2 regions of the Pectobacterium araliae genome follow, and region 1 is predicted to be linked to the other one. Evidence: predicted binding sites of a transcription regulator. Region 1 holds the regulator's gene; the other holds the start of a gene.
The links. The regulator PurR, encoded in region 1, represses purine synthesis genes. The targets are predictions, from matches to a motif close to CANGCAAACGTTTGCNTG.

Region 2: a site for PurR is predicted at 3,011-3,028, ahead of AACH44_RS03550 (NCS2 family permease). Genes of this name have one in related genera too.

What each region holds. Positions count from the first base shown of each region.
Region 1 covers NZ_AP028908.1:2,562,947-2,575,728, reverse strand. Annotated here, with positions in the region: gene AACH44_RS11605 (reverse transcriptase domain-containing protein) at 1-241, shown strand, start outside; gene AACH44_RS11600 (group II intron maturase-specific domain-containing protein) at 238-1,005, shown strand; gene purR (HTH-type transcriptional repressor PurR) at 1,127-2,152, opposite strand; gene AACH44_RS11590 (YnhF family membrane protein) at 2,530-2,619, shown strand; gene AACH44_RS11585 (C40 family peptidase) at 2,699-3,550, opposite strand; gene AACH44_RS11580 (Grx4 family monothiol glutaredoxin) at 3,889-4,239, shown strand; gene rnt (ribonuclease T) at 4,350-5,021, opposite strand; gene gloA (lactoylglutathione lyase) at 5,169-5,576, opposite strand; gene AACH44_RS11565 (DUF1289 domain-containing protein) at 5,866-6,105, shown strand; gene slyA (transcriptional regulator SlyA) at 6,336-6,773, shown strand; gene AACH44_RS11555 (glycine zipper 2TM domain-containing protein) at 6,905-7,372, opposite strand; gene anmK (anhydro-N-acetylmuramic acid kinase) at 7,721-8,833, shown strand; gene AACH44_RS11545 (MliC family protein) at 8,931-9,248, shown strand; gene pdxH (pyridoxamine 5'-phosphate oxidase) at 9,356-10,039, shown strand; gene tyrS (tyrosine--tRNA ligase) at 10,274-11,551, shown strand; gene pdxY (pyridoxal kinase PdxY) at 11,636-12,496, shown strand; gene gstA (glutathione transferase GstA) at 12,535-12,782, opposite strand, start outside.
Region 2 covers NZ_AP028908.1:778,833-784,387, reverse strand. Annotated here, with positions in the region: gene AACH44_RS03560 (hypothetical protein) at 1-23, opposite strand, end outside; gene AACH44_RS03555 (uroporphyrinogen decarboxylase family protein) at 170-1,162, opposite strand; gene AACH44_RS03550 (NCS2 family permease) at 1,516-2,883, opposite strand; gene lpxP (kdo(2)-lipid IV(A) palmitoleoyltransferase) at 3,787-4,710, opposite strand; gene AACH44_RS03540 (DUF1176 domain-containing protein) at 5,087-5,555, shown strand, end outside.

The DNA.
Region 1 (12,782 bases):
GCTTATCCAGCAGGCGATAGCACAACAACTCAGTCCGGTCGTGGAGCCGCACTTCTGCGAATCGAGTTACGGGTTCAGAAGTAACCGCAATGCGTGGCAGGCAGTGCAACAGGCACAGCGCTACATACAAAGCGGGAAACGCTGGGTGGTCGATCTGGATCTGGAAAAGTTCTTTGACCGGGTGGATCATGACATTTTGATGTCACGTCTGGCGAGGCTGTCAGGGATAAACGGCTGTTGAAACTGATACGTCGCTACCTTGAAGCGGAAATGACGAACGGGTGCGAGACAGAGAAGCGAGGTAAGGGAATGCCGCAGGGCGGACCGTTGTCGCCGCTACTGTCGAACATTCTGCTGGATGAACTGGATAAAGAACTGGAGCGTCGAGGTCACAGCTTCTGTCGCTATGCGGATGACTGCAACATTTACGTGAGCAGTCGCAAAGCAGGCGAGCATATCTTTAGGGCAATCAGGGTGTACCTGAGAGACATACTGAAGCTAAAGGTCAATGAGCAGAAGAGTGCGGTGGCGCGACCGTGGGAGCGTAAGTTCCTGGGATACAGCGTGACACGGCACAAACAGACCCGACTGAAGATCGCAGGGAGCAGTGTCGAGAGGCTGAAGGAGAAGATCCGTAGCCTGACGACAGGGCACGCGACGAAATCAGTGAAAGGCGTAATCAATGAACTCACACCGATACTGCGAGGCTGGATGAGCTACTTCAGATACACGGAAGTAAAAGGAGTTCTGGAGAAGATTGACGGCTGGGTCAGGCGTAAACTGCGCAGTCTACTGTGGCGGCAATGGAAACGAACGTATACGCGAGCCCGAATGCTAATGCGAGCGGGCTTGTGTGAAAAGCGAGCGTGGAGGTCGGCGAGTAACCAGCGAGGAGCGTGGTGGAACGCGGGGTCGAGTCACATGAATGATGCGATAAAGACGGCGCAGTTCAGACGACTCGGCTTGATATCACTAGTGGAGCAGCAACGGCAGTTCCAGAGTTAACATGAACCGCCGTATGCGGAACCGCACGTACGGTGGTGTGAGAGGACGGCGGGAGTAATCTCGCCTCCTACTCGATTAGCAGGCGGGAATAAGAACATCGGTCTATGTTGAGTCGCCGAGATTAGCGGCGATAATCGCGAAACGGACCGTCGGCAACCGAGCGACGTTCAATCAACGTCGGATGCACCTCAATGACGTGTGCATCTTCACGCTTGCTGGTAATCCGATCCAGCAACATAGAAAACGCGGATTGGCCCAGACGCTCTTTGGGCTGATGGATGGTGGTTAGTGCGGGCGTAAAGAAGCGCGCGTGGCGGACGTTGTCATAACCGATCACCGAAATATCTTGTGGCACACGTAACCCCAATTCGTCTGCCGCACAAATGGCTCCCATCGCCATGATATCGCCACCACAGAATACCGCGGTAGGTCGCTGCTTTTGCGCGAGAATCTGATGCATGGCTTTATAACCGGATTCCGGTTCAAAATCGCCCCGCACGACCCATTCATCGCGCACGGTAATGTCGGCTTCCTTCAAGGCTTTTAAAAAGCCAAGGTAGCGTCCGTTACCCGTGTTGCGCTCTTGTATTCCAGGGATAGCGCCAATATCCCGATGACCGCGTTCAATCAGGTAGCGGCCTGCCATATAACCGCCCTCAAAGGCGTTATCGATGATGGTATCGGTAAAATCGCTGTGCATTTGTCCCCAGTCCATGACGACCATAGGAATGCTGCGATAATCTTCCAACATGCCCAATAACTCTGGCGGGTACTCGGCACACATGACCAGCAGGCCGTCGACGCGTTTTTGCGCCAGCATCGAGAGATAAGCGCGCTGTTTGCCGATATCGTTATGAGAATTACACAGCACCAGCGTGTAGCCTTTGGCATAACAGCTGTTTTCGACCGCTTCAATGATCTCGGCGAAATAGGGCGCTTCGCTGGATGTAGCCAGCAAGCCGATAGATTTAGTGTGATTAACTTTAAGGCTACGGGCGACGGCGCTAGGCGAATAGTGCAATTCCTTGATTGCTGCCCTGACGGCTGCCTTAGTCTCTTCGGCGACGAAACGTGTTTTATTGATCACGTGCGATACGGTTGTGGTGGAAACGCCAGCACGTTTTGCCACATCTTTAATCGTTGCCATCTAAAAATGACTCCTGAACTTACCTGTTACAGACGTAAGTATATTGTTAATCGTTTGCCTACGTTTAAAGTTCTTCTTCTAAGCTAAAAAACAGGATTTCAGAAGGAGAATGCCGAATGTTATACCGAAGGGATCTGGCTTGACGTTTTTCGACTGGCACGCAGCGCTTTCATAAACAGCGGATTGTGTCCGATTTATCATGAAAGTGAAAGGGCTAATTTATACTATTAGTGATGCATGCGTCGGAGATTTTTCGTTAGAATTATGAAAGAATCGTAATAACCCTATTATTTGTCGCTTTATTGTCTCAGTGGGTTCGGCTGTAAATGATAGTGTCTTTTTTCAGATGAAATTTGTTTGCTAATAAGGAGTGGCCTATGGATACCGATTTGAAGATGTCTTTGCTGACAACGGTTGGCTCGTTGGCTGTGATCATCACGTTTAGTTTCATTGCGGTGTTGAACTAACCTTCAGTGTTTCTGCGCATTCAGACAGGGTTATTGCACAGAATCTGTCTGAATACGCTTCTGTTCGGCGTGCTATCGCTTAACGAATGGTCTGTGGCGTCACCACGCGACGCGCCCCTACATAATGCTCCTGCCAATAATCCTCACTTAGCTTGCTGATGCGAATATCTGAACCGGTACGCGGTGACTGGATAAATTTGCCTTCTCCCAGATAAACCCCGACGTGATCGGCGGCACCACGATTATTGATGCGGAAAAAGACCAGATCACCACTTTCCAGCTCACTTTTTTTAATCGGTGCGGCATCACGCAGATGGTACATCTCGTTCGCGGTACGTGGGATTGGGATCTTAACGACGTCTTTATAGGCGTAATAGACCAGTCCGCTACAGTCGAAACCGGTAAAAGGCGATGATCCGCCCCAGTGGTAAGGCTTACCGATCTGGCTCATCAGTTTATTCATTGCTGTCGTTTTGGCGTGTTGATAGCGTTTTTTATGCGCTGTGCTCAGCGCCATCCCCTTTTCTGTGGGCGCTGGATTTTTATCCACTTTTCCTTTGAGCGCGGTCTTCTTCAACTCGGTTTTGACTCTGGTCTGTGCGATTGTCTGCCTATCCTCTTCAGGCTTTAGCTTTTTAAGGTTTTTTTTCACTAGTGCAGGCGTGCTGCTTTGCGTCCGGGATAGCTTCTTTTCTACTGGTTTGTTAGCCGTACGGGGTTTGAATTTATTGCTGACGGTGGTCGGTTCTGGCTTTTTACTTTTGATTGGTGCTGGTGATTTAGCAGTACCCTTTGTTTGACGGTTTTTCTTATTCGTTTCTTCAACGACGCTTTTCTTCGGCGTAGAATGCGGGGTATGCGGCGCAGCCTGAACGATGTTCAGGGATAGGTTACTGAAAAATAATATAAAAAGAGTAATAAATAAGCGCATAATAAAAGTGACCGAACATAATCCTTAACTCGCTCAATCCGCACAGTATTCCTGAAAACGGCGTCATAAAAAAGTGGGCATGGTCGCTTTATTCATACAGAATAGTGAAAAAACGTTAATAGTTGTTTTTTCGTCTGATTTATCAGCGTTTTCTGGCGCTGATTTCATCAATGATGAATAATCGGCAGGAAAATAACCCTACAAAAAATGGCGTTTTTTTGTAGCTAGTGGCATCGGTACAATATCATTGAGTCAATGTCGCTGTCGTAACACTCTGACGGCGACTCATGGCTAGCGTTTGGACGTTAGCCATCCTATAGATTTAAGGAAGCAAGAAGATGACGACACCGACAATTGAAAAAATTCAGCGCCAAATTGCTGAAAACCCGATTCTGCTGTACATGAAAGGTTCCCCAAAATTGCCAAGCTGCGGTTTTTCTGCACAGACCGTCCAGGCATTGTCTTCATGTGGCGAACGTTTTGCTTATGTTGATATTTTACAGAACCCGGATATTCGTGCTGAGCTGCCGAAATACGCGAACTGGCCGACATTCCCACAGCTGTGGGTGGATGGCGAACTGGTTGGCGGCTGTGATATCGTAGTTGAAATGTTTCAGCGTGGCGAACTGCAACAGCTGATCAAAGAAACGGCTGATAAATACAAAGCGCAGCAGGCCGATCAAGAGTGATGTTTGCCCCACACATCATAACAATCTACATATTGTTATGATGTGAGCGTGAATATTCCCAGCGGGTGCCTTATGGCACCCGTTCTTTTACGACTAGCTTTCGTGTTTTCTTAGTCTTCGGTGGAAGTGTCTTCGAGAGAACGTTCTTCCAGCGCAAGCGGCCACCCTCCGAGACGTTTCCAGCGGTTAACCAACTCACAGAACAATAACGCAGTCTGGTTTGTGTCATACAGCGCGGAGTGCGCCTGGCTGGAATCAAACGCAATACCCGCGGTAATACAGGCTTTAGCCAGAACCGTTTGGCCTAAAACCAGTCCGCTAAGGGCGGCGGTATCGAAGGTAGCGAAAGGATGGAATGGGTTACGTTTCAGGCTACAACGCTCTGCCGCTGCTGCCATAAAGCTGTGATCGAAGGTGGCATTATGCGCCACGATAATCGCACGGTTACAGCCCTGATCTTTAATCCCTTTACGCACGACTTTGAAAATTTCGTGCAGCGCATCATATTCGCTCACCGCGCCGCGTAACGGATTGGTGGGGTCAATGCCATTAAACGCCAGTGCAGCAGGTTCCAGAATCGCGCCTTCGAATGGCTCAACATGAAAATGTAGCGTTTCATCTGGCTGTAACCAACCGTCTTGATCCATTTTTAATGTTACCGCCGCGACTTCCAGCAAGGCATCGGTTTTCGCATTAAATCCGGCAGTCTCAACATCAATCACTACGGGATAAAACCCACGAAAACGGCCGCTCAGGGCGTTCAGATCACTTTTATCAGCCATTTGTCTCTTAATTGTCAGCAAAACGCAGCGCGTATTATTACAAATTTTGGCCGGAGATGCAGCATGCTCGTTACCTTTCAACCGGTGGAGGTAGCAGAAGAAGGGGGGAGAACAGGTGCCGATGTAGCACCTGTAAAATGCGGGGGATTAGTGGCCGATGCCGTTACCGGCGTGGGCGTTTTCGATCAATTCGATTTTATAACCGTCTGGATCTTCGATGAATGCGATAACGGTGGTACCGCCTTTGACCGGCCCCGCTTCACGCGTCACATTACCGCCCGCTTTGCGGATACGCTCACAGGTTGCGGCAACATCGTCAACGCCCAATGCAATATGACCATAGGCGTTGCCCAAATCATAGCTGTCGACGCCCCAGTTGTAGGTCAGCTCGATAACGGCACCCTCGCTCTCCTCGGTATAACCGACGAAAGCCAGTGTGTATTGGTATTCGGTATTCTCGCTGGTGCGCAGTACGCGCATGCCCAGAATCTGGGTATAGAAATCAATAGAACGTTGTAAATCGCCAACACGCAGCATGGTATGAAGTAAACGCATAATGCCCTCGTTAAAAAAGTACAGCAAAAGGGAAGTATAGCGTTGTGGCTCTGGTGAGTCCAAGCTGTTGGAATGGTGCTAAAAATGCGACACGATGGTGGGGTTTGTGTTAAAACGTACTAACAGGAGGGATTAATGATGTAGTAAAGGGATTTTAGGCCGCCTGACGTATAAAAAAATCGTCAGTGATTACAATGGTTATCTAATTATTTTCATTGTGACGGTCTGTTTTGGCTTGCCAGCAGTAAAGAACAGGGCTTCAATAAATAGAGTTGTAGCGGGAGGTGGTGTGCCAGAGCAGCTTGAACTCTTTGTTGTCCCTAATCCATGTCGTGGTATTTGTCAGGCGGATGATGGCGGATATTGTCGCGGTTGCTTTCGCAGTCGTAACGAACGCTTTAGTTGGGGTCAAATGAGTGATGCTCAGAAACAGGATGTACTGCGTTTGTGTCGGCAAAGAATGAAACGGTCGCAGCGTTCAGAGAAAACCGATACACCAGCAGAATTCCATCAGCCATCATTGTTTTAAGTCATTTTGTCTTAGACGGTCTATTTACGTGAAATTTTGTTTAAGCAACGCAGGAGCGTTCGATTGAATAAAATAAGCCGAAGATCATTTTTAAAAGACTTTTATTTGATAGAATCACTTTTAGGAAAGGTTCTATTTTTTACGATAGTCATATCGTTTTTTATTCTTATAAATCAGAATTGATTGCAATCCAGGGATATAACTTAGCGTGCTAACAATAAGGAGAGGTGATGGAATTGCCATTAGGATCTGATTTAGCTCGTCTGGTGCGCGTGTGGCGTGCGCTGGTCGATCACCGATTAAAACCACTTGAGCTGACTCAAACGCATTGGGTCACGTTGCATAACATATACCACTTACCCCCTGGCCAGTCGCAGATTCAATTGGCCAAAGCAATTGGTATTGAGCAACCCTCATTAGTTCGAACACTGGATCAGCTTGAGGAGAAAGGGTTAATCACTCGCCACGTTTGTGCTCACGATCGCCGAGCAAAACGTATTATGCTGACTGAATCAGCAGAACCAATAATACAGGCAGTCAATGGTGTAATTAGTCATACCCGAAGTGAGGTGTTATTTGGAATTACGCCAGAACAGGTTGATGAATTAGCGCTGTTGGTTTCGCGTCTTGAAAAAAATATATTGGCATTACATGAACATCAAGTGTAGCTAAATTTGGGTTACGCGGAGGGAGAATGAAATCCCGGTAATATTACTGATACCTGTTATTGGTTATTCATTCTGGGAGTTGATTATTCGTTGTGACGATCGCTGCGGAGAGTAGCGATCGTCACACAATGTTAACGTGGAGAAACGGTGATGCTACGGCCATTGCTCGCCATGGCAACACGTTGACCCGCGCTAAATTTCGTATCGCCCTGTTTCTGTACCACCATGATGGTACTGCCGTCATCACGACGAATTTCCAGCTCTACGCCCTGTGTACGGTTCAGCGCACCCGTCGCGCTTTGACCTGCTACACCACCCGCTACTGCGCCAGCCGCCGTTGCCAGACTACGACCGGAGCCGCCGCCGATAGTATTACCCAGGAAACCACCCAATACGGCACCGCCCAGCGCGCCGATCACGTTAGAATCTTCCCCAGCCTGAATCTGAACCGGACGCATAGAAACGATGGTGCCATAGGTAACGGTCTGCACCTGTTTAGCTTCGGATGCGCTGTACACATCACCAGAAAGCGTACTGGTATTAGCACAACCAGCTAGCGTGATACCAGCAAGGGTAACCACAAGCAAACGCTTCATCATAATAAAAACTCCTTAATAGCGAATATGTCGGGCTGGCTCAGCCTCGGCCGACGCAGTGTTATACCAATAAATTATGGTCTGGCTCAGTGTAGCATGCCACTCTTTTTACTCTTTTTTTCAGACTATAATAGTGCGCTTAAATTGCGTCTAAACAGAGCAGTAAATAGCACAGTACAGGGGGTTTTTTGTAGCAAATATTATCAAAAATTCCTTTTTGGTTAAAACCTAACCCGTGTGGCAAAAACGCAAAAAATTTAATAATTCAGCGTGTTAACGTGCTATTTTTATTCTCAGCGTAACGGTTGTTATCGGTGTTCTCTTTTTATCCCATAGGGGAAAGGCAATATAATGAGGTCAGGCAGATATATTGGCGTGATGTCCGGCACCAGTCTCGATGGTGTTGATGTTGTGCTAGCCGCGATTGACGAACATACGGTTGCTCAGCAGGCGAGTTATTGTCATCCGATACCACAGGATATCAAAATGGCCATCCTTGGGATGTGTCAGGGGCAGGCCGTAACGCTGTCGGCGCTGGGGCAGTTAGATACACGTTTAGGTATTTTGTTTGCCGAAGCGGTACTGACGCTGCTGAAAGAGACGGCATTGGGGGCGCAGGATATTACCGCGATTGGTTGCCATGGGCAGACGGTCTGGCATGAGCCTACGGGCGATGCGCCGTGTACGTTGCAGATAGGGGATAATAATCGCGTTGCTGCATTAACTGGCATCACCACCGTGGGTGATTTTCGTCGCCGTGATTTAGCCTATGGCGGACAAGGTGCTCCGCTGGTGCCGTCATTCCACCATGCATTGCTGCTACATCCTGTCGAGCGTCGTATTGTGCTCAATATCGGAGGGATCGCCAATCTGTCACTGCTGGTGCCAGGTGCGCCCGTGCGCGGTTACGATACCGGGCCGGGGAATATGCTGTTGGATGCTTGGATCTGGCGGCATTGCGCACAGCCGTATGATAAAGACGCGGCGTGGGCAGTAAGCGGCCAGGTGAATCCGCTATTGTTGCGTCGGATGTTGACCGATCCTTATTTTGCGTTACGGGCACCGAAAAGCACCGGACGTGAGTATTTCAATCTGGGCTGGCTGGAAAGAATGCTGGCTGGTCTGCCGCCGATAGCGCCGCAGGATGTTCAGGCGACGCTGGTCGAATTGACAGCCATGAGCATTGCTGAACAGGTGCTACTGGTCGGTGGATGTGAGCGTTTGTTGGTTTGTGGTGGCGGTGCGCGTAACCCGCTCATTATGATGCGGCTCTCGGCTTTACTGCCGGGTATCGAAGTCAGCACCACGGATGAATGTGGTGTGAGTGGCGATGATATGGAAGCGCTGGCATTTGCCTGGCTGGCATCACGGACGTTATCAGGGTTGCCGGGTAATTTGCCGTCCGTCACGGGGGCGAGTCAGGAAACGGTGTTAGGTGCGATTTATCCCATCAACGTAGATTAATCAGATTTTGCCGAGAGGTTCATGTTTATCCTCTTGTTAAACTTACATGAGCGGCAGTGACAGTTGCCGCCATTGACAAGAATAACAGGAGAAAAACATGAAACGATTGCTGACGGGGACCGCGCTGATTCTGCTGAGCGGATGCAGCTATTTGGGTCATAAGCAGACCGTGGAAACGCTGCGTTATCAATGTGGCACGATGCCACTAACCGTCACGCTACAGCAGGGCGGAGAAACGCCTGCACAGGTCGGCTTCCTGCTGGATGGTGAACGCCTGTCGCTTCCTCAGGTGGTGTCTGCTTCTGGAGTCAGATACAGCAATGATACCTATACGTTCTGGAGCAAAGGCGATCGTGCATTTATCCAACGGGGTGAACGCGTTATTGTGGACGATTGCGTGTTGGTGCCGATGTAACTGACGCTGAACGTGAGCCATGTCACTGCTGATTGCGATTTTTCGGGCACGGGAGCAGAATGAGGTTTTCGCCCGCTTCTGACCCGACATTGCGATAGCAGGATATTATGACTCAGGAACGCTCTCCCTCTGACACGACGCCTCTCCTTCAACCCACTGATATCGCCGACATCCGCCGTGAATACACGCGAGACGGGCTTCGTCGCGGCGATCTTCCCGCTAACCCGCTGGATTTATTTGAACGCTGGTTGAAACAGGCTTGTGAAGCGAAACTGGCCGATCCTACCGCGATGTCTATCGCGACCGTTGATGAACACGGACAGCCCTACCAGCGTATCGTTTTGCTTAAACACTATGATGAGAAAGGCATGGTGTTTTATACCAATATGGGCAGCCGCAAAGCTCATCATCTGGAAAACAATCCACGTATCAGCCTGCTGTTTCCCTGGCATATGCTGGAACGACAGGTAATGGTGCTGGGACGCGTAGAGAAACTGCCCGTGCTTGAGGTGTTGAAATACTTCCATAGTCGTCCGAAAGACAGCCAGATCGGTGCGTGGGTATCAAAGCAGTCTAGCCGGATTTCAGCGCGTGGCGTGCTGGAGAGCAAATTTTTGGAATTGAAGCAAAAATTCCAAAGCGGTGAAGTCCCTTTGCCGAGTTTCTGGGGGGGCTTCCGCGTCGTTATCGATTCTGTCGAGTTTTGGCAAGGCGGTGAACACCGCTTGCATGACCGATTTTTCTACCAGCGGCAGGAAGAGGGCTGGCAGATCGATCGTTTAGCGCCTTAATCACGAAATATCCGTGTTAAACGCTGGCGCTCCTACCACCGGCACTTTATCCTATGAAGTTTCGTGTTGGCTGGATATTGCCCGGTAATATGGCGTTCGTAGCCTGCTGCGTAAGGTAATGCAGCAACGAAATCATTATGCGACAGCAGACAGGTATGCTGCGCATTCCTTACGGCTCTGTGCGTAAACCCAACGGGAACGTAACGGCCTGTTTTTATAAAAATGGAGTTATCGATGGCGAGTAGTAACCTGATTAAACAATTGCAAGAGCGGGGCTTGATTGCCCAGGTAACGGATGAGGAAGCGTTAGCAGAGCGGCTGGCGCAAGGGCCAATTGCACTGTATTGCGGTTTTGATCCTACCGCTGACAGCTTGCATTTGGGGCATCTGGTGCCGCTGCTCTGCCTGAAACGCTTCCAACTGTCTGGCCACCAGCCCGTTGCGTTAGTCGGTGGGGCGACGGGACTGATCGGCGACCCAAGTTTTAAAGCCACGGAACGTAAACTGAACACGGCTGACACCGTGGGTGAATGGGGAGAAAAAATTCGTCGTCAGGTTTCTCCATTCCTGGATTTTGACTGCGGTAAAAACAGCGCGATTGCGGCAAATAATTACGAGTGGTTCGGTAGTATGAACGTGCTGGATTTCTTACGTGATATCGGTAAACATTTCTCTGTTAATCAGATGATTAGCAAAGAAGCCGTCAAGCAGCGTTTAAATCGTGATGACGTGGGTATTTCATTCACTGAGTTCTCTTACAACCTGTTGCAGGGATATGACTTTGCCTCGTTGAACAAGCAGCATGGCGTCGAACTGCAAATCGGTGGTTCTGACCAGTGGGGTAATATTACGTCCGGTATCGATTTGACGCGCCGTATGAACCAGAAGCAAGTTTACGGCTTGACCGTTCCACTGATCACCAAATCTGATGGCACGAAATTCGGTAAAACGGAAGGCGGCGCAATCTGGCTGGATGCGAGCAAAACTAGCCCTTACAAATTCTACCAGTTCTGGATCAACACGGCAGATGCCGATGTGTACCGTTTCCTGAAATTCTTCACGTTCATGAGCCTCGAAGACATCGATGCGTTGGAAGAAGAAGACAAAAATAGCGGCACCGCGCCACGCGCCCAGTACGTGCTGGCGGAAGACGTCACTCGTATGGTACACGGTGAAGCGGGTCTGGAAGCCGCGCGTCGTATTACACAAAGCCTGTTCTCTGGCGCGTTGCAGGATATGACGCAGGACGATTTTGCTCAACTGGCGCAGGATGGTATGCCGATTATCGAACTGGAAAACGGCGCTGATTTACAACAGGCGCTGGTCAGTGCTGAGTTGGTGCCGTCACGCGGTCAAGCACGCACGATGATCGCGTCGAATGCGGTAACGATTAACGGTGAAAAACAGGCGAATCCTGAATACACCTTCAGTGCTGCCGACCGCCTGTTTGATCGCTACACTTTGTTGCGTCGCGGTAAAAAGCACTACTGCCTGATCTGCTGGAAAGCATAAGCATCACCGACAAGGGAGCGTTAGCTCCCTTTCTTCTTGTAAGTTGAGGCGCAGAGGCGCTGGCAAGGGTTTGAGTCATAGCTAATGAAAAATATACTTTCCATCCAATCACATGTCGTTTTTGGCCATGCGGGTAATAGCGCGGCAGAGTTTCCGATGCGTCGGATGGGCGCAAACGTTTGGCCATTGAATACGGTACAGTTCTCGAACCATACCCAATATGGCCACTGGACGGGATGTGTGATGCCTGCCAGCCACTTGACTGAAGTGGTACAGGGTATTGCGGATATCGACAAACTGAAGACGTGTAATGCGGTGTTGAGTGGTTATATCGGCTCTGCTGAGCAAGGTGAACATATTCTGGATATTGTTCGGCAGGTAAAAGCTGCTAATCCTGATGCGGTGTACTTCTGTGACCCCGTGATGGGCACGCCGGAGAAAGGCTGTATTGTTGCTCCCGGCGTATCGGGTTTTCACTGTCAGCAGTCGCTACTCGCGGCTGACATTATTGCGCCGAATCTGCCTGAGTTGGAACTGCTTGGTGACCGTACCGTGCATAATGTGACGGAAGCCGTGGAGACTGCACGTGCACTGTGTGAAAAAGGGCCCAAAATCGTTCTGGTGAAACACCTTAGCCGAGCGGCAAGCCGTGAAGACAGCTTCGAAATGTTGCTGGTCACGCCGACGGATGCCTGGCACATTAGCCGCCCGCTGGTGGAGTTTGAGCGTCAACCTGTTGGTGTGGGCGATTTAACCAGTGGATTGCTGTTGGTGAACTTGCTGAAGGGTGTGGCGTTGGATAAAGCGCTGGAGCACACAACGGCGGCAGTATATGAAGTCATGCTGGTGACGAAAGAGATGAATGAGTATGAGCTGCAATTGGTTGCTGCTCAGGATGGTATCGCCAATCCGCGTCATCATTTCCAGGCCGTTCGCCTGTCGTGAAACTCATCACGCCCCGATACTCGGGGCGTGATGGCACGTTATCCTTTCAATCTTTCAACCTTAAGCGCGGTCGCCACGGAAGGGCGTTCGGCAATATGGTCAAGATAAGCGGCCAGCGCAGGGTAACGGAACATATCCAGCTTTAATGACTGTGCCCAGCGCATCACGGTAAACAGATAAGCATCGGCGATACTGAAGCGGTTGGCGACCAGATAGTTTTGTTCACTCAGCACCAGATTGATATAACGGAATTTGACCTGCAAATACTCGGTCAATAGATCTTTAT
Region 2 (5,555 bases), 1.8 Mb from region 1:
CCAATAGCATAATCAATGAACAATTGACGGCCGTCAGACCCGCTGCACGCATTTCAATAAAATTTTCCCGCGTCCATTCACTGGTCTGTAAGCCATCGCCCGATCGTGTAATTGTCTGGCGCTCATAATATAAATCCCCTGAATATAATATTCATTTTCCGGCGTAGAATTAGCGGCATTGAGCTGCCTGCCGTAACGCATCAAGATTTTCCTGCGGCGTTTTTCCAATAGGGACAGAGCAGCCGGGAGCCAGAATAAAACCGCGCCCCTGAGTTTGCTCAATAGCGTCTCTTACACTCCGGCGTACATCATCGGCGCTACCGTAGGCCAGCAGTGAAGGAGATATTCCCCCGCTAACGACAAGCGAAGGCATTTTCTGGCGAACCTGAGCAAATGAAGGGTTATTTCCGGACATCGTATCCCAATGCATCACCTGTGCCGGATAATCCAGACAGTCATTCAGATAAATATCGCTCTCACATAAGTGTAAAAAATTACACCATAAATTTTTGGCTTCATTCATTACCCGAAGATCATAAGGTTTTATCCACCGAAGGTAATCAGATGAAGACAGATGACGGCTATTAGCCCATTTACTGGAAAAATAAATCCCGTCCACGCCTTCATTCACCAGCGCGCGAACAAGGTTGGCAAACGTGGTAGCAATCGCATCCAGAGCGCCGCAAACAAACTCCGGTGCGATGGCAAGATGCTGGCGAAGCAATTCCGTATTACGGTCAACCAGTTTATCAGCGACATCCAGAGGTAAAAAAACGGTCATGATAATCGGCACATGCGGGCCAATCTGTCGGCGAATCAAACGCAATATCGCCAGTTGCTCAGCCAGCGGTGGGCAGGTCACATCCAATGGACGTAACGTTGCCCAATCCTCAGGTTGTGAAATCGGAGAAGATAAACAGTGATGTAACGTGGAAGGATCTGTCGAAGGACGATAGGTATATCCCCAACCTTCAACATGATAACTGGCTCGTGAATGTACTTTAATAAAATCCCACTGGTAGCGGTGATAAAATTCAACCATTGTGGCGGCAAAATCAACCGTGTTAATTTCCTGAATATAGAAGTGCCCCCATGCACCGACTGGGACAGAATCAGGAACGCCATTAGCAAGTGCTACCTGCAAGCGTTCATTCGGCTTCATATTATGAAATTCTCTTTTTTAGTTATTTTTACTCAGCAATAAAACATTCTCGACATGACGATATGTTTTATTTAATCCCTGGTTCTAATACGAAAATATATTATTAAATCAACATCAAAAAAATTATTATTAACCATTCACTATTCGCATTGTAAGTGACTATTTATGCGTTTTGTTAATCATAAATTCAGTTTAGCTTATGCGTTAAATGGAAAATATCATAACGATGCATAGCGCTATTGCGTGGATAATAAATATTCAGAAACATGAAAAAAGATAAAATAAGGGAAGAGGAAATAGACGAAGAGTTAAGGAAACGAGAGAGGGGCCTACGCCCCTCAAATCAAACAGGATTACAGTGCCCAGCCGCCAGCGTAGAACACGACCAGAGCCACCGCGATAACCACTGTACCGATGTTCAGTTTACGCCATTCACCGGAACAGAGGCGGCCTAATACCAGCGCACCAAAGCCCAGCATAATACCGGTCACGATGTTACAGGTCAGTACGATAAATACCGCACAGACCAGACCAGACATGGCATCCACGAAGTCATCAAAATTCAGTTTGGATACGTTGCCCAGCATGAGCAGACCGACGTACATCAGCGCAGGGGCGGTAGCATAACCGGGAACCAAATACGCTAACGGAGACACGAACAGCAGCAGCAGGAACAGCACACCGACGACAGTCGCGGTTAAGCCAGTTTTACCACCAGCCGCTGTACCTGCGGCGGACTCGATGTAGACCGCCGCCGGAGACGTCCCAACCAGACTGGAAAAAATGCTGCTCACGGAGTCTGCTGTCAACGCTTTACCGCCGTTGATGATTTGCCCGTCTTTATCCAACAGGTTCGCCTGCCCCGCTACCGCACGAATCGTCCCCGTCGCATCAAACACCGCCGTCATTACCAACGCCAGTACGCTCGGCAGAACCAAAGGCTGCAACGCGCCCATGATATCCAGACTGAAGATCAGCGACGAACCGTCAGCCGCCGTCAGACTCGGCAGTGCGAAGAAACCGGCATATTTTACATTCGGATCAAAAATCAGCCCCAGAATAGAGATCACGACAATAACCAGCAAAATGCCGCCTGGTACGCGACGTTTTTCTAAACCAATGGTCGCCGCTAACCCCAGCAGGGACATCACAACAGGGAAAGAGGTGAAATCACCCAACGCGACAGGCAGGCCGTCAATCGGGTTTTTTACTACCAGTCCCACACCGTTGGCAGCAATAATCAGCAGGAACAAACCAATGCCAATACCTGTACCGTGCGCCACGCCTAGCGGCAGATTACGCAAGATCCAAGAACGGATGCCGGTAACGGAAATAATGGTAAACAGCACCCCCATCAGGAAGATCGCCCCCAGCGCTACGGGAATACTGATTTGTTGCCCCAGCACCAGACTAAACGCAGTGAACGCCGTCAGAGAAATCGCGCAACCAATGGCCATCGGCAGATTAGCCCACAATCCCATCAGCAGCGATCCCAGTCCAGCGACCAAACAAGTTGCAACGAACACGGCAGTTGGCGGGAACCCAGCTTTGCCCAGCATATTCGGTACGACTATCACCGAATAAACCATAGCCAGGAACGTTGTCAGGCCTGCTAACACTTCCTGACGCGTGTTACTGCCACGCTGTGTAATTTTGAAAAAAGCATCAAGCGCGCCTTGCGGACGCGCCGCATTCTCTGCCTGACGGGTGGTGTTTGACATAGTGGTATCCCCTGAAATGCCATTATTATTTACGATCAATTCTGAACGGTTCTCGCAGCCTTGCCCGCGAACGCATCAGCACACTAATTAACAATGAACATAACGCGCCATGAACCCTATAACCCCGCACGCAAACGATTAACTCGCTGGATGCAGAACCGGAAAATGTTGCTCGATCAAAACGAGCGGTATAAAAACAAGCGGAAGTAAAACATCACCGGATAAACAGTGTCAGGTAATGTGAAGCGCACGATTATCCCGCTTCCTCCGCGCTTATTTCAACTGCTAATCGAGACAATTTACCTATCTCTATTCCATCTTTCCGCTAAGGAAATCTGCAATCGGTACAAATACTGTGCAACCAGGCAACTCGCTGAAAACGCGCCAGTATGAAGAAAAAGCAGAAAGGGTTCTTAGACGAAAATCAAAACCACGGTTTACTTCTCACAAACTGATCGTTCATTTTTTTGTGATTTCCATCACAAAAAAGTTGACCACCTGTATCAGTGCGAGTACTCTTAAAAACGTGAACAGCATCACAGAAAAACAAATTAACTAACAATGAGGAAATGACCATGAAACTGCTGAACAAAATCATCGCTATGTTTGAAAACATCAACATCAACTTTGGTACTTTTAACCAATAATTATTTAAGAATCGTGGGGATAAAAAAATGCGCGTTGTCCGCAAAATCAATCAAATATTAAAAGCGTTGGGCAAAACCTATCGCGGTGTTAACCCCCACGCTATCTTCCGTTAATCGTACTCGGTACGTTAACCCCCAAAATGGCTGCCATCCGGCGGCCATTTTTGTTTGTGCATCAACGATAACCGCAGTCTTCCTGACAGCAGGATGGCGCGGAAGCGCCATCCCATTTCGCACATGCTTACGTCATCTCACCTCAGGCATAGAGTGATATTTCCCCTGCCGGACGCGTTTTAAAGCGGCGGTGCAGCCAAAGGTACTGTTCAGGCGCACGCATGATTTCTTTCTCAATCACCTTATTCATGTAACACGCAGCAGCCTGTTCATCGTGATAAGGATAATCCTGTAATTCAGGCTGAATCACCAGTTGGTAACCCAACGCATTCGGTTTACGAATCAGCACCGTCGTCATCATTGCAGGTTTTGCCAAGCGACTGATGGTGAACGTGCCGCTGGTGGTGGCCGCATTTTTCACCGCAAAGAATGGTGCAAAGACGCTGCCTTTTGGGCCGTAATCCTGATCGGGAGCGAACCACACCGCTTCACCACGCTTTAGCGCCTGAACCATACCGCGCAGATCTTTACGGTCAATCATTGCCTTGTTTGAACGAGAACGTCCCCAGGTTTGCACCATTTCCATCGCTTTATTATTGTGCGGGCGGTACATCGCCATCATTGGCCGACACAACCCCATCGCCCTGCCTCCCAGTTCCAGCGACATGAAGTGAATACCAATCACCATCACGCCCTGCCTTTTTTCCGTAGCACGCTCCAAATGCTCCAGCCCCGAGACATCAAACCATTGGCGCACACGACGATCGGACCAGAACCAGGCCATGCCGGTTTCGACTAAGGCCATGCCGAGCGACGCAAAGTTGCTATCGATCATGGCCTCTCGCTCATCGTCGGAGATTGCAGGGAAGCACAGCTCAAGATTGCGCCGGGCAATCGACACCCGACGCTTAAGAAAGACCCGAGATAAACGACCTGCGCTGCTCCCAAGCCTCATCAATAGCGGGTAAGGAAGTTGGACTAATAAAAACAGCACGCCAAGACCGAACCAAGTCGCCCAATAGCGCGGGTGGAGTAATGCCCTGGTAAATGTTTGCTTAATTTTCATGATACTCATCTTTAAGTGATTAACAGCGTACCGCATAAAGAGTCGTTCTCATCGCGCTACATCTATCATGACACTTATTTATAGGGATCGTTTCAGCTGTGTGGGAAACTGATTTCTGACCGTTATCACGCATGAGGTTAAAAAGCAGGATAAACATGCTGATAACGCAGAGGGGATTTTGAGCAACCGATGAACGGTCGACGGTGACGCCATCATACCCGATTCGCTCTTAATAGAGGAGTGGCCGAACAAGAAATATTCGCAATATCACGCAGTATAAAGCTAACATCCTGACATATGTTAAAAAAGTGGCTAACTTCCTGATACGAAGAACAAGCCAATGAAAAGCAACAATACAATCAAGGAATTGATGGAAATGATTTTTTCTCTCCCTACCAGCCTCTCTGTGCTAACAGCCCTCATCGCGGCGCTCCCTACTCTGGCATGTGCCACAACATTCGCCGATAGCACTTTCTTTCATAAAGATTGGGAACTGGTCTGCGATAACACACTAACGTGCCGGGCAGCAGGCTACTCACCAGAAGAGAAAGGCATAGGAGAAGATGAAGAAGCTCAAGACGTCTCATTGCTCATAACGCGTCATGCCGGGAAGAATACGCCAATAACGGCTGAGATCACGCTCGCTGAGGTGGACAAAGAGATTCCTACAGGCACCAAACTCACGCTAACCGTTGACGGTGTGAATAAAGGCTCTCTCACCTCAGCAGGAGACAATCTCTGGCAGCTCAATGAGGCGCAAATTCTCGTCGTATTACAGGCCCTAAAAGGAAGCGGAAAAGTGGCTTTTCTGCACGATGATATCGTCTCCGAACTATCTGGAGCAG